3 regions of the Ralstonia flatus genome follow, and region 3 is predicted to be linked to each of the others. Evidence: predicted binding sites of a transcription regulator. Region 3 holds the regulator's gene; each other region holds the start of a gene.
The links. Region 3 encodes FliA, which starts transcription of late flagellar genes. Its sites were predicted from a motif close to CTAAAGTTTNNNNNNNNNNNGCCGNTA; they were not measured.

Region 1: flgK (flagellar hook-associated protein FlgK) is a predicted target of FliA. The motif match lies at 1,608-1,634, and genes of this name have one in related genera.
Region 2: R2676_RS11390 (flagellin N-terminal helical domain-containing protein) is a predicted target of FliA. The motif match lies at 1,765-1,791, and genes of this name have one in related genera.

Annotation. Positions count from the first base shown of each region.
Region 1 covers NZ_CAUDLI010000004.1:248,893-252,166, forward strand. The annotation lists gene R2676_RS11310 (flagellar basal body P-ring protein FlgI) at 1-469, shown strand, start outside; gene flgJ (flagellar assembly peptidoglycan hydrolase FlgJ) at 486-1,571, shown strand; gene flgK (flagellar hook-associated protein FlgK) at 1,687-3,274, shown strand, end outside.
Region 2 covers NZ_CAUDLI010000004.1:261,525-264,798, forward strand. The annotation lists gene R2676_RS11380 (putative bifunctional diguanylate cyclase/phosphodiesterase) at 1-854, shown strand, start outside; gene R2676_RS11385 (LuxR C-terminal-related transcriptional regulator) at 860-1,495, opposite strand; gene R2676_RS11390 (flagellin N-terminal helical domain-containing protein) at 1,902-2,723, shown strand; gene fliD (flagellar filament capping protein FliD) at 2,921-3,274, shown strand, end outside.
Region 3 covers NZ_CAUDLI010000002.1:497,207-500,480, reverse strand. The annotation lists gene R2676_RS05950 (MBL fold metallo-hydrolase) at 1-1,043, shown strand, start outside; gene R2676_RS05945 (RNA polymerase sigma factor FliA) at 1,112-1,873, opposite strand; gene R2676_RS05940 (MinD/ParA family ATP-binding protein) at 1,882-2,664, opposite strand; gene flhF (flagellar biosynthesis protein FlhF) at 2,678-3,274, opposite strand, start outside.

The DNA of each region.
Region 1 (3,274 bases), on a different contig from region 3:
CACGGATACGGCGCAAGCGGCCGACGGCCGCACGATCAACGTGCGCGCACCGGCCCTGGCGTCGGACCGCGTGGGCTTTCTGGCCAAGCTGCAGAACATCGACGTGACCCCGGCGCTTGCCGCGGCACGCGTGGTGGTCAACGCCCGCACGGGCTCGGTGGTGATGAACCAGCTTGTCAAGCTCGAGCCCTGCGCGGTGGCGCACGGCAGCCTGTCCGTCACCATCAGCACGGACCCGGTGGTGAGCCAGCCGGCGCCGTTCTCGCAAGGGCAGACGGTGGCGGGTGCGCGCTCGAACATCGAGGTCAAGCAGCAAGGCGGCAGCCTCATCAACGTGAAGGGCGGCACCAACCTGGCGGACGTGGTCAAGGCCATCAACGCGATTGGCGCCAACCCGCAAGACCTGATCTCGATCCTGCAGGCGATGAAGGCGGCCAACGCGCTGCGCGCCGACCTGGAAATCATCTGACGCTGCGGAGGCCACGATGAACCAAACCGACCTCACCAGCCGCCTGGCGCTCGATTCCCGAGGGTTCGAGTCGCTCAAGCAAACGGCACGTACGGATCCGACCGGCGCCGCCAAGACCGTCGCCAAGCAGTTCGACGCGATCTTCGTGAACATGATGCTCAAGCAGATGCGCGATGCATCGCCGCAGAACGGGCCGCTCGATTCGTCGTCGAGCAAGATGTACACGTCGATGCTCGACCAGCAGCTTTCGCAGACCATGGCCTCGCGCGGCGTGGGCGTGGCAGACCAGCTTCTGAAGCAGATGCTGCGTCAGGCCAACCATGTGAACCCGGATGCGGGTGGCAAGGTGAATACCGCGCTGTCCAACACGACGGCCACGAATACCGCGCTGCCGGGCGCTGCCGGTGCCACGAACGATGCCGCCAAGGCGATCGCCCGTTCGTCGCTCAACAGCATGGCCGCGGCCGTCGCGCCGGGCACGGAAGACGACGGCTCGGGCATCAGCACCGTGCCGCGCCCGGGCCTGGAAGAACGCGTGCAGCGTGCGCTGGCCGCCCTGCGCAAGCAGGCGGATGCCCAGGCACAGACCGCCAGCGCACCGCCCGAGGTCGACCTGTCGACGGTGGCATCGGAGCCGCGCGGCGACCGCATGAGCAGCTTCTACAACAAGCTGATCGGCCACGCATCGCAGGCCGCGCAGGAAACCGGCATTCCGGCCAACTTCATGATCGGCCATGCCGCGCTGGAGTCCGGCTGGGGCCGCCGCGAGATCAAGGCAAAGGACGGCACGAACACGCACAACCTGTTCGGCATCAAGGCCGGCGGCTCGTGGGCAGGCAAGACGGCCACGGTGACCACCACCGAGTACATCGGCGGCGTCACCCACAAGGTGCAGGAGAAATTCCGCGCCTACAGCTCGTACGCCGAGGCGTTCAAGGACTACGCCAACCTGTTGGCCAACAACCCGCGCTACAGCAACGTCGTGGCAGCCGGCAACGGCAACGATGCGGCGTCGTTCGCCAAGGGTTTGCAGCGCGCAGGCTACGCCACCGACCCGAACTACGCCCACAAGATCATGGCGGTGATCAAGCAGATCGCATAAGTGCTTTAGGAAGCATATTTTGGCAACATCGGCCGGCTCAAGTTTGTTCTTGTCCGGCCGATGTTGTTTCTAGAGCTTATTTCGGCGGCTTCGTGCTGCCCGCACCGAGACAACTATGAGCAGCTCCCTTCTGAATATTGGCGCGTCGGGCCTGCGGGTGGCCGATATCAACCTGCAGGTGACCGGCAACAACATTGCCAACGCCAGCACGCCCGGTTATTCGCGCCAGGAAGCCGTGCAGACGGAGAACATTCCGCTGTACGCCGGCGTGGGCTATCTCGGCCAGGGCGCCAACGTCACGACCGTCAAGCGCATCTACGATCAGTTCCTGACCGCGCAGGTGCAAAGCGGCCAGGCCTCGACCAGCGCGGCCGACCAGCTCAACAGCCTGGTGTCGGGCCTGAGCAAGTACATGTCGGACAGCAACAGCGGCCTGACTTCGTCGCTCACCAGCTTTTTCAATGCCGCCGATGGCCTGGCTTCCAAGCCGTCGGACACCACTGCGCGCCAGGTTTTCCTGAACGCCGCCGCAGGCCTGCAAAGCCGCTTCAATTCGATTGCCGGCCAGCTGAGTTCGCTCAACAGCCAAGTCAACACGCAGGTGCAGACGCAGATCAGCACGGTCAACGGCACCGCGCAGCAGATCGCCTCGTTGAACGACCAGATTTCCAAGGCGGAGGCATCGACCGGCCAGCCGGCCAACGACCTGCGTGACCAGCGCGACCAGCTTGTCCAGACGCTCAATCAGTCGATCAAGGCCAGCGTGGTGCAGACCGGCGACGGCCAGTTCAACATCTACGTTGGCAACGGCCAGGCGCTGGTGCAGGGCAACAAGAGCTACCAGCTGACGGCGGTACCGTCGCAGTACGACCCGACGCAACTGTCGGTGGGCTACAAGAGCCCGGGCGGTACGGTCAACATCGACGACAGCCAGCTCGGCGGCGGTGCGCTGGGCGGCCTGATGGACTTTCGCAACAACACGCTCATTCCGGCGCAGAACAGCCTGGGCCGCCTGGCCACGGCGGTGGCGGCCGACGTGAATGCGCAGAACAAGCTCGGCATGGACGCCAACGGCAAGATGGGCACGGACCTCTTCTCCGTGGCCAGCCCGAGCGTCGCGCCCAGCACCAACAACACCGGCACCGGCTCGCTGACTGCCAGCATCACCAACGCCAATGCGGGGCAGGGCTACGACTACCAGGTCAAGTACCAGGGCGGCGCCTACACCGTTTCGCACTATCCGGATGGCTCCGCTTCCGTGACGGTGACGAGCTGGCCGACCACGATTGACGGCGTCACGCTCAACCTGTCGGGCACGATGAACAGCGGCGACTCCTTCCTGGTGCGCCCGACCGCCAACGCGGCCGCCACCATGCAGACGCTCACCACCGACTACCACGACGTGGCCGCGGCCTCGCCGGTGGTGCTCAACCAGGGCAGCAACAACACGGGCAGTGCCTCGGTGTCGTCGCTGGGCGTGGACAGCACGTATGCCGGATCGCCGCTCACCTCGCCGATCAACCTGACGTACAGCTCGGCCGTTGGCGGCTCGCTGTCGGGGTTCCCGGGCAGCGTCACGGTGACGGTGGGCGGCACGTCGACCACGTACACCGGCGGCACGGCACCGTACACCCAGGGCGCGACGTACGCGTTCAACGGCGTGCAAATGACGCTGTCGGGTTCGCCCGGCAACGGCGATACGT
Region 2 (3,274 bases), on a different contig from region 3:
GGCGGAACAACTTCCAGACCTTCACCAGCGACCTCGACGACCGCGTCTCGCGCCGCTTCCGCATTGAATCGGGCCTGCGCCGCGCGAGCGACCGCAACGAGTTCTACGCCGACTACCAGCCGCGCGTGGATGTGCGCAGCGGCCGCATCGTCAGCGTGGAAGCGCTTATCCGCTGGAACTCGGCCGATTTCGGCCGCATGATGCCCGGCCAGTTCATTCAGGACGCCGAAGAAACCGGCCTCATCGTCGAGATCGACCGCTGGATCCTGCGTGCCGCCTGCGACCAGCTTGCACGCTGGCGCCGCATCGGGCTGCCGGACTTGCGCATGTCGATCAACCTCTCGGGCCAGGCATTCAGTTCCGGGCAGCTGAGCGGCATGGTGCGCGGCGCGCTATCGACAAGCGGCTTGCCCGGCAACGCGGTCGAGCTGGAGATGACCGAAGGCATTCTGATTCGCGACGATCCGTCCTTGCATGCGCTGCTGACCGAACTGCGGGCGATGGGCGTATCGCTGGCACTGGACGATTTCGGCACCGGATATTCATCGCTGTCGTATCTGCACCGCTTCCCGATCGATACGCTGAAGATCGACCGGTCGTTCGTGCAGGACCTGCCGCACGTGGCCGAGCGCGCGGCCATCACGCGGGCCATCATCATGATGGCGCAAGCCATGGGCATGAAGACCGTGGCCGAAGGCGTGGAGACCACCGGCCAGCTTGAATTCCTGCGCGAAGTCGGCTGCGACGAGTTTCAGGGCTATCTGCTGACGCGGCCGCTGGAACCGGCAGCGGTGCAGGACCTCGTGCGCGAGAACGCCCGCCGCTACGGCGAGCGCATTCCGCGGTTCTTATAACGTGCTCAGATCTGCAAGCCGTTGCTGACCACGTACATGGTCAGCTCGGCGTTGTTGCGCAGCTTCATCTTTGAGAGCACGCGCCCCCGATACACGCTCACTGTCTTGACGCTGATCTGCAGTGCCTCGGCAATCTCGCCGAGCGTGCGGCCGGAGCCCAACATGCGCAGCGTCTGGAATTCGCGGTCGGAGAGGATGTCGTGGCGGGGCTTGTCCCAATCGACGTTCAGGTTGTCGGCCAGGACTTCCACGAGATCCGAAGGCAGGTATTTCTTGCCCTTGGAGATGGCGTTGACGGCCGCCAGCAGCTGCGGCTGGCTGGCGTCCATCGGCAGATAGCCGGCGGCGCCCGCCTTGAGCGCCCGCACGGCCAGCAGCGCCTCAGGGTGCCGGCCCAGTGCCAGCACCGCCAGGCGGGCATGCTGCTGGCGTACGGACTTGATGATCTGGAATTCGTCTCCGGTGGCCGATTCCACCGAGAAGAGCATGACGTCCCACTCGCGCTGGGCGAGGAGGTCGTTGTTGGCATCGCGCAGGTCCGGCACGGCCTCGATCTGGCGGGCCAGACGCGAATCCTTGAGGATCTGGCGCAGGCCGACACGGGCAATATCGTGCGGTTCGACGATCAGGACATTGAGCATGGTGGGTGTTGCGGGTCAAACGCGGGCTCGCTTCGAGCTCTTCTTTCCGTCAGCAGGCCTTGGGCCGTCTGGCGGGCTTGCAACTCCCCATCTGTGCCGTGTGTGGCGCTCTATATAGAGAGATGCAGGCGCCTATGAACTGATCGAACGAGTATAGCCGAGGGCCTGCCGGCCAAGAAGCAGGCGCACCGCCTCTTTTGGAGGGGTGTCGGGAGTCAGGCGGCCGCAAGCCCAAACCGCCGCCGACGCACAAATTTGTCAAGGCGACCCTAAACTTTCCTCAGAGGCCACCGATAACCTGAGTACAACGCAGACCTGATCCCCTTCAAGTTGCAGGTCACGTTGCCCGGCCTAGCCGGAATTAGCAAACACGGGCAACAAACCATCGGGAAACTTAGGAGCCGTCATGTCCCTCAGCCTCAATACCAACATCTCGTCCCTGCAAACGCAGCAAGCACTGTCGGCATCGAAGGATGCCCTGCAAACCTCGCTGCAACGTCTGTCGACCGGCCTGCGCGTGAACAGCGCAAAGGACGATGCCGCTGCCTACGCTGTGGCCTCCAGCCTGACGACCACGCTGAACTCGCAAACCCAAGGTATCCAGAACGCCAACAACGCACAGTCGTACCTGCAAACGGCCGACTCGTACCTGGGCCAGGTTGAAAACAACCTGCAACGTATGCGCCAACTGGCTGTGGAAGCCAACAACGGCGGTCTGTCGACCACCGACCAGGCCAACCTGGACAAGGAATACCAACAGCTGGCCACGGCCAACAAGAACATCGAGCTCAACGCCAACTACAACGGCGCCAAGCTGTTCGACGGCACGGTGACCTCGACGACGTTCCAATACGGTCAGAACGCATCGACCGACGTCGCTACCGTCACCAACGCCAACCTGGCCAGCTTCGGTACGCTGACCGGTACGAGCGTGACGTCGACCGCCAACGCAACGGCAGCCCAGGCCAAGATCGACACCGATCTGGCCAGCCTGAAGGCAGCCCGCGCTGACTTGGGCGCGCAGCAAAGCGGTCTGACCTCGACCATCAACACGCTGACCTCGTCGAACACCGCGCTGTCGGCCGCCAAGTCGGTGATGATCGATACGGACTATGCGTCGGAAACGTCGAACATGACGCGTCAGAACATCCTGCAGCAAGCGGGTACGGCGATGCTGGCGCAAGCCAACTCGGCACCGAACAGCATCCTGAGCCTGCTGAAGGGCTAATCAGGCAGTTGGATGCAGTCCAGCCGCCTGGCGGTTGGGCCAAGGGCCGGCGCTCCTCGGGGCGTCGGCCTTTTTTCTTTTGTCGGATACCCCTCTTTTTCGTGGGTGGCGCGCGCATAACCTGCCCTAAAGAAGCTGCGGCCCGTGCCGTTGTGTAGAGAGACTTCCGCCGGCGCAGATGCTTATCGGACCCGATCATGGCGACTACCACTACCACCTCCTCGACCAGCACCTATGTTCCGCCGATCTCGATTCCCGGTATCGGGACGAGCATCGACGTCAACTCGCTGGTGTCCAGCCTCATGAAGGTGGAAAGCCTGCCGCTGACGCAGTTGCAAACGCAGCAAAGCTCGTACCAGACGCAGCTGTCGGCGGTGGGATCGCTCAAGAGTGCGCTGTCGACCTTCCAGACCACGCTGTCGAACCTGAGCAGCGCGTCAAGCTACAGCGCCATGAAGGCCAGCGGCTACGACAGCTCGATGCTGAGCGCGTCGGTGACGGGTTCGGCGCCGGCAGGTTCCTACGCGGTCAATGTCACGCAACTTGCGCAA
Region 3 (3,274 bases):
GATTCCGCAACCGCTATCCGCACCCGCGCCCCGACGCCGATTTCTGGCAATGGCAACGGGAGCGTCGCCGCCTGAAGCTGCCCAAGCCGCCCACGCAAGACCTCTCCTGCATCGCGCCCAACCTCGGCGCCATCCATCAGCCGCCCGCGCTGCCGCAACTGACCTGGATCGGCCACGAAACGCTGCTGCTGCAGATCGATGGGCTGAATGTGCTGACCGACCCCGTGTTCTCCAAGCGCGCCTCGCCGCTGCCGTTTGCGGGGCCGCGCCGCCATCAACCGCCAGGGCTGTCGCTCAAGCAGTTACCGCATATCGACCTGGTGCTGATCTCGCACAACCATTACGACCACCTCGACCGCGCCAGCGTGCGTGCGCTGATGCGCCAGCCCGGCGGCGCGCCGATGTTTTTCGTGCCGCTGGGCATCGACCGCTGGTTTGCGCGCAACGTGCGCGGCACACGCCTTGCCGGTGACAACTCCAACGTGCGCGCATTCGACTGGGACGACGAGGCACGATTCGGCCCCTTCACCGCGCACTTCTGCGCCGTGCAGCACTGGTCCGCACGCGGCCTGTACGACCGCAACCGGACGCTGTGGGGCAGTTGGGCGCTGCTGCATCCGCACCTGCGCTTCTGGTTCTCGGGCGATCTGGGCTATTCGCAAGACACGCGCGACATCGGGGCGCGCTTCGGCCACTTCGATGTGGCGGCCATTGCCGTGGGCGCCTACGAGCCGCGCTGGTTCATGAAGGCGCAGCACATCGACCCCGCCGAAGCCGTGCAGGTCATGCAAGACATCGGTGCCCGGCAGGCCGTGGGCATTCACTGGGGCACGTTCGAGCTGACGGACGAAGCGCTGGACCAGCCCATCACCGACCTAGCCCACGCGCTGAAGGCCGCCAACGTGCCCGCCGAGCGCTTCCTTCTGTTCAAGCACGGCGAGACCCGCGTGTGGGATGCCGCCGCCTCGCGGCTCGTGACCGATGTGACCGACGTGCCCAAAGAAAAAGCGCGGCCGCGAGATGACTCGCTGGCCGCGCAGTAAGAAACTGGCAGGTCAGGCACAGACCCGGCGTCGCTCGCCATTGGCAGCGGCGCCCGGTTGATATCGGATCAGGTCGGCGTCGGCAGCCATGCGCGATCGCGCAGGCGCGAGCGGATGCGGGCAATCGCCTGGCTGTGGATCTGGCACACGCGCGATTCCGACACGCCCATCACGGCGCCGATTTCACGCAGGTTCAGATCCTGCTCGTAGTAGAGGCTCATCATCAGCTTTTCGCGCTCGGGCAGTGCCTCGATGGCAGCCACAACGGATTCGCGCAGGTCGTGGTCCAGCAGCTGGTCCAGCGGCGTGGCGTCGTTCTCGGGCGCGCGGTTCTCGATGAAGGCGTCGGCGTCTTCGCGGTCGAAATCTTCGTAATACAGCAGCTGGCTGCCTTGCAGGTCGACCAGTTGCTTCTGGTATTCGGCCAGCGACATGCCCAGCGCTGCGGCAATCTCGGTTTCCGTGGGGGCACGGCCCTTTTGCTGCTGGAGCTTCTGGATCGCCTGCTCGATCGTGCGTGCATTGCGGCGCAGGCCACGCGGCAGCCAGTCCGAGCCGCGCAATTCGTCCAGGATCGCGCCGCGGATCCGCTGGGCCGCGTAGAACTCGAACTGCACGCCCTGCGTTTCCTCGTAGCGCGACAGCGCATCGAGCAAGCCCATCATGCCGGCCTGGATCAGGTCGTCCAGCTCAACGCTGGCCGGCAGCTTGACCATCATCTGGTTGGCAATGCGACGCACCAGGGGTGCGTACGTGGCCATCTCGTCGGACTTGGTCTTGCGACCGGTTGCGGTGTACATATCCATGCCTGCCTTTGACGCTTCGTTCATGCTGCGCCTCAATAAACCAATTCGGCCGCGCGTGCGGTGGCGCCGGGTGTCGCTGTCGATACCGACATTGACCTTGCGTGCGCCGATTCATCTGCCGGCGCCTCAGCCGGTGCCCGCGCCGACATGACCACCCGTGACGGCGCACTGCCATCACCGGCTTGGGCCTCGGCGCTGGCCCAGCTCAACATTTCTTCGGCAAGCTGGCGGAAGGCCATGGCCGAAGGCGATGCGGGAAACGCACTCGCCACGGGCTTGCCGAGCGAGAGCGCGAGTTCTACGTGCCGGTCCTCGGGGAGGTAGCCGGCGAAATCGATCCGGGTGTTCAGGTACTGGCCCACGGTGTTGGCCAGGTTGCCGAACACGCGCACGGCGGAATCCACCGAATGCGCGCCGCACACCACGGTGCGGATGCCGGCGCCGCCTTGCAGCACGGCGGTTTTCTTGAGCAGCGTGTACGCGCTCTTGATGCCTTCCGGGCCATCCGCGAAGGTCAGCAGCACGTCGTCGCACGCTTCTGCCACGGTGCCCAGCGCCCGGGTGCCGAAATGCGCGGCCACGAGCGTCACATCCGCCGTCTCGTCGTGCTGTTCGAGCACGCCGGCCATGGCCAGCACGGTCTGCGCGCTCACCACGGCGGTATCGCGGCCCATGCCGGACAGCGCAATGCGCAGGTTGTCGACAAAATCATCGACCTGCTCTTCCGCGCCGACCACGAGCACGCGGCGGGCAGCGGCATGACCGAGCATGCGCCGCAGCCCTGCGGCTTGATCCTTGGCGAATGGCGTCGTCATGGTCGCCCCCTTGTCAGGCGAAATCGAAAGCGGCCAGGCCGGGTTCGCGGTTGCCTGCGTTGCGTAACACCCCACCTTGCGCCACGAGCAACGATTCGTCCGAATCGAGCGTGAACGACGACTGCTCCGCACCGGCCCGGAACGAGCGGTGGATCAGCAGCTTCTTGTTCGGCACCGCAATGTCTTCCGGCACACGCTGGCCGTACGACACGTAGTGCAGCGGCAGGCGGCGGCGGATCATCACGTCCATCGCGTGGCCTACGGAAGCGGCCTCGTCGATCTTGGTCAGGATGCAGCCGGCCAGGTTGGCGTCGCGGTAGGCGCCCACGACTTCATCGAGCGTCTTGCCGTTGCTGGCCGCGTTGAGCAGTAGCAGGCGCTTGATCGACGGGCCGACGGCATGCAGCATCGCCATCTGTTCGGACACGGCGCGGTCGCGCTGGCTCATGCCGATGGTGTCGATCAGCACGACGTGCTTCTCGCGCAGGTCGTTCAGCGCCAGGCTCAGGTCCTGCGCGTCTTTCACGGCATGCACCGAGACGCCCAGGATCTTGCCGTAGATGCGCAGTTGTTCATGGCCGCCGATCCGGTAGCTGTCGGTCGAGAGCAG